2 regions of the Nocardia sp. NPDC051030 genome follow, and region 1 is predicted to be linked to the other one. Evidence: riboswitches for the same ligand, from Rfam matches in the RefSeq annotation. Region 1 holds a riboswitch; the other holds the start of a gene.

The links. Region 1 has a riboswitch for magnesium ahead of AB0N05_RS30920 (hypothetical protein). Riboswitches for the same ligand answer to the same signal wherever they lie in the genome.
Region 2: it holds a riboswitch for magnesium, as region 1 does, so the genes downstream of both, AB0N05_RS13070 (MgtC/SapB family protein) here and AB0N05_RS30920 (hypothetical protein) in region 1, are expected to answer to the same signal.

Annotation. Positions count from the first base shown of each region.
Region 1 covers NZ_JBFBCD010000010.1:122,946-125,329, forward strand. Annotated here, with positions in the region: gene AB0N05_RS30910 (MarR family transcriptional regulator) at 4-555, shown strand; gene hisI (phosphoribosyl-AMP cyclohydrolase) at 567-923, opposite strand; M-box (ykoK) riboswitch at 1,023-1,199, shown strand; gene AB0N05_RS30920 (hypothetical protein) at 1,497-1,706, shown strand; gene hisF (imidazole glycerol phosphate synthase subunit HisF) at 1,941-2,384, opposite strand, start outside.
Region 2 covers NZ_JBFBCD010000003.1:788,734-791,117, reverse strand. Annotated here, with positions in the region: gene AB0N05_RS13080 (hypothetical protein) at 80-391, opposite strand; gene AB0N05_RS13075 (hypothetical protein) at 396-623, opposite strand; M-box (ykoK) riboswitch at 781-954, shown strand; gene AB0N05_RS13070 (MgtC/SapB family protein) at 1,150-1,857, shown strand; gene AB0N05_RS13065 (ABC transporter permease subunit) at 1,854-2,384, shown strand, end outside.

The sequences.
Region 1 (2,384 bases):
ACGATGTCACTTGGCTGCTACGAGAGGGCTGGCACGGTGACCAAGTGGTTGAATCCCATGGAACAGGGAGCTTGGCGAGCCCTTGTCGCCCTCACGACCCGCCTCCCCGCCGCACTGGATACTCAGCTCCAACGTGAGTCCGGGATTACCCATTTCGAATACTTCGTGATGACTCTGCTCTCCGAAGAACCAGGCCACCGGTTGCAACTGAGTGAGCTTGCGCAAAAGGCAAACGCATCGCTATCGCGTCTCTCGCATGTGATCTCGAAACTTGAACGCCTGGGCTGGGCGCAGCGCGTCACCATCACGGGCCGCCGCGGGGCGCAGGCCGTGCTCACCGATGCGGGATTCCGCAAGGTCACCGAGGCCGCGCCCGGATATGTGGAAACCGTGCGCGGCTTGGTGTTCGACGGTCTCGACAAAGACCAGACCAAAGAGTTGCTCGAATTGAGCGAGGCCCTGGTGGCGCAATTGGAGAAGGGCCTGGCCCGGGGCCTCGGCCGATCCGCCCGCCAGGCACCGCATTTCGATGCCGACGGGACCGAAAAGCTCTGATCCACAAGCTGTTACAGGAGCCGATCACCCTGGGACAGCAGCACATCGGTGTCGAAGCAGGTGTGCGTGCCGGTGTGGCAGGCCGCGCCCTCCTGATCGACGACCAGCAGCACGGTGTCGCCATCGCAATCCAGGCGCACCTCGTGCACGTACTGGGTGTGGCCGGAGGTCTCGCCCTTGACCCAGTACTGCTGCCGGGACCGCGAATAGTAGGTGCCCTTGCGGGTTTCCAGCGTGCGGGCGAGGGCCTCGTCGTCCATCCACGCCATCATGAGCACATCGCCGGTGCCACGCTCCTGCGCGATGGCGGCGAACAGGCCGTCCTCATTGCGCTTGAGGCGGGCGGCGATTGCGGGATCGAGACTCATGCACACTGTTATACAGGGCGAGTTCGGGCGGTCCGGCAATCACCCTGCCCGGTAATCGCCTTGACGAAATGGAAAACCTGCACCACTATGGGTGGAGTTCATGCACCTCGATAGGTGAGGCTCCTACGCGAACACAGGCCACTGATCTGACGACGTCGAGAGACGCCCAAGGTTAGGACAGGTTTTCCCGGATTAAGGGATAACCCGAAGTGGCTTCCCGGCTAACCCGCCGGGACACGTCGCGTAGTGCCGAAACTCTGACGAGAGGGGTGCTCACCAGGCTTTTTGCCCGTGATGCGACTCCTGCAGTGCCCTGCTTCGGCGCCCCCGTACGCCCATGCCGCCAGGAGGTGAGTACCACAGTTGAAACCCGGTGACAGTCCGCATCCGGATGCACTCGACTGCATTCACTTACCCCGTCGCGGCTCGCATTCCCACTGATTCTTCAGCGGCGCAGCGCATTTCTCTTCGACAATTGTCCTATTGACGACAATTGCCGGTGAGTCATGCCCAGCAAACCCTGAAATCATTTCGGCGCGTGCAGATTGCGACTCGCAATTCAGGAGTTAGACCATGACCAACGCAACCCTTACCACCAACACCCCAACCCGCCGCACCGGCCCCTCCCGCCTCACCGCCGCGGTCCTCACCAGCTGCCGCCGCGGTGCGGGCCGAATCTGGGCCCGCACCAACCTGACCCCGGAAGAGCGCGCCAACCTCCTGGCCAGCCACACTCCCCCGGCCATTGTCAGCGCCTCCCTCGGCTACCACTCGCCCCGCTAGGCCCGGCCCGCCGAGCTGGGCAGACTCAGGCCCTCGAAACGTCGACGCCCTGACCGAAGCGCTGAACGCTGCTCGCATACTGCCGCACGGTGCAGTGGGCTAAGACGCAGTACATCAACAGGTTTCAGAGCTGGCTGTAGCTTCCGACCGCTCGTCCGCTACAGCTCAGGGGAAAGGCACGGCCTCCGGTGCGTCACCGGGGGCCGTGCTCATTTCCGCAAAGTGTTTCTGCCGTCAGCGGACGATGATGCCTTCGGTGCGCATGGCGTCCTTCACCTGGCCGATGGTGAGATCGCCGAAGTGGAAGACGCTGGCGGCCAGTACGGCGTCCGCGCCGGACTGCACGGCGGGGGCGAAGTCTTCGACCTTGCCCGCGCCGCCGGAGGCGATGACGGGGACCGAGACCGCGGCGCGGACGGCGCGAATCATGGGCAGGTCGAAACCGGCCTTGGTGCCGTCGGCGTCCATGGAGTTGAGCAGGATCTCGCCGACGCCCAATTCCGCACCGCGCACGGCCCATTCGACGGCGTCGATGCCGGTGCCGCGCTTGCCGCCGTGCGTGGTGACCTCCCAGCCCGAGGGCGTGGGGTCCTGGCCCTGCGGCACGGTGCGGGCATCCACCGACAGCACGATGCATTGCGAGCCGAAGCGTTCCGACATCTCGCGCAGCACTTCGGG
Region 2 (2,384 bases), on a different contig from region 1:
CCACCTGACTTCACCCATTTTTCCCGGTCTTCACCCCGCAATCGCGTGAGTGAAGACCAGGAAGAGTGGGTGACGTGCGTTAAAGGTCGAAACGTGCACCAAGACCGCTGGTTTTGATCCGCTCGAGCGTCTCGGATGACACCGAGCCCTCGTATTCGGTGAATGACTCCTTGTCGATCAGAAGCAGGTCGTACACCGCGATGATCTCCGAAGTGCCGGGAAGCGGAACCGACAACAGTTGGAATTGGTTCGGCACCTCACGCCCTTCACGGATCGGTGCCACGATCAGCCGTTGGCGGAGGTTGGCGATCGTATCGCCATCGACGACCACTATTCGGCTCTTACGTCCGGAGATCCGGCTCTCCGAGACCCATACCTGGCCCTGCTGCACCGGCCTACTCGGCATCACCGAAGAGAACCTCCTCGGCGATGGCGTCGCTGTAGCGATAGAACTCCGGATCGGGCGGGTTCAGTCTCTCGAACTCGTTGAGCACCTTCAACTCTTCCTCGAGGATGGCCCGGCGCACAGCCCGGGTGATGTACTCGCTCGCCTTCCCTTCGCCCGCATGGGCCTTCAAGATGGGTACTAGCTCGTCCGGAAATACGACCGTCATCTTCGCCATACGTCCGATCGTACGTCCGCAGATGCGTCTGGTCTACGGCTTACGGCGTGCCTCCCAATTGCAGTGTCGGCGAGTCCTCGGCGCGGCAGGCGGTCGAGGAGACGGCCGGTGCATCGGGTTGCCAGATCGGTAGTACAGGTGTTTACTCGCTCGGGCAAGGTGCCGTCGTTAGCTGAGGCTCCTTCACGGATATAGGCCGGCGACCCCGAACGTCGAGAGACGCCCCGGGTCAGGACAGGTCTCCCCGAGTTAAGGGGACACCCCGACCGGCTCCCACCCTGAAGTGGGTTTACGCCGTGGAGTGCTGAAGGTCTTACGAGGGGTGGTCACCTATCCGGCGGGTCTGCCGGTACCACTCCCCTGGCGCGTGCGCATGGTTCGAGGAGGTGGTTGTCGTGCCCGATGGATCGGACAGAGTTCCGTTAGCCAATCGTTCACCAGGCGACACTCCCGCAATCCACTGCGAGCTACTTGTGTGCATGTAGCGTGCGATTTCGAGTGCGCCGACCTCTATTGAGAGGGCGTCATGACCACGTTGGAGATGTTGCTGCGCCTGGGCGCGGGTGTCGGGCTCGGTGCGGTGATCGGGTTCGAACGGCAGTACCGGGCCCGCATGGCCGGGTTGCGCACGAACGCGCTCGTCGCGGCCGGAGCCACCCTGTTCGTGCTGCTGTCCGCGCACGGGTTCAGCGGCAGCGATGCCGACCCGACCCGCGTTGCGGCACAGATCGTTTCGGGTATCGGATTCCTGGGCGCGGGTGTGATCCTGCGCGACGGGTTCAATATTCGCGGGCTCAATACCGCTGCCACGCTGTGGTGTTCGGCGGCGGTCGGGTCCCTGGCCGGTGCGGGGATGTACACGACCGCCGCGGCGGGCACGGTCGCGGTGGTGGTCGTGAACACCGCGCTGCGCACCGCGGCGCGCGCGGTGGATCGCCCGCTGCACGACGGCGCGGCGCAAGAAGCGCTGTACTCGTTCACCGCCGACACCGATGACGCGCACGAGGCGCATGTGCGGGCATTGCTGGTGCAGTCGCTGACCCGCACGGACTTCCGTCTCGTGTCGATCTCGAGCCACGACACCATGCCCGGCAAGGTGCAGGTGCGCGCCGAGCTCACCGGTGATCGCCGCGACGACCGGCAGATGGAGACCGCGGTGAGCCGGTTGAGCCTGGAACCGTCGGTGACCAGCGTCGCGTGGCGCACCGTGCAGGTGACGGAGGCCGAGGAGTGACCGGCTCGCTGCGCTCGTATCCCACGCGCGGCGTTCTGGATCGGCCGCGCTCGCGATGGGCGGACGTGGCGGTATTCCTGGCCGCGGCGGTGTTGATCTGGATCGCGGTACGGGTGTCGGCGGGCATGAACGTGCCCTTCGACCAAAGCACCGCCCCGTCAACGGTTTCCACCGATCCGCTGGAACTGCCCTACTACGCGGCACGGTCGCTGCTGCGCATGTTCGCCGCGCTCGGGCTCTCGATCCTGTTCACCTTCGTCTACGCCACCGCCGCGGCCCGGCTGCCGCGCGCGGAGAAGGTCATGCTCCCGGCCCTGGACATCCTGCAATCGGTGCCGATCCTGGGCTTCCTGTCGGTGACCATCACCGGGTTCATCGCCCTGTTCCAGGGCTCCTCGCTGGGCCTGGAGTGCGCGTCCATCTTCGCGATCTTCACCTCGCAGGCCTGGAACATGACCTTCGCCTTTCACCACAGCCTGGTCTCGCAGCCGCGCGAACTCGACGAGGCCGCGCGCAATCTGCGCCTA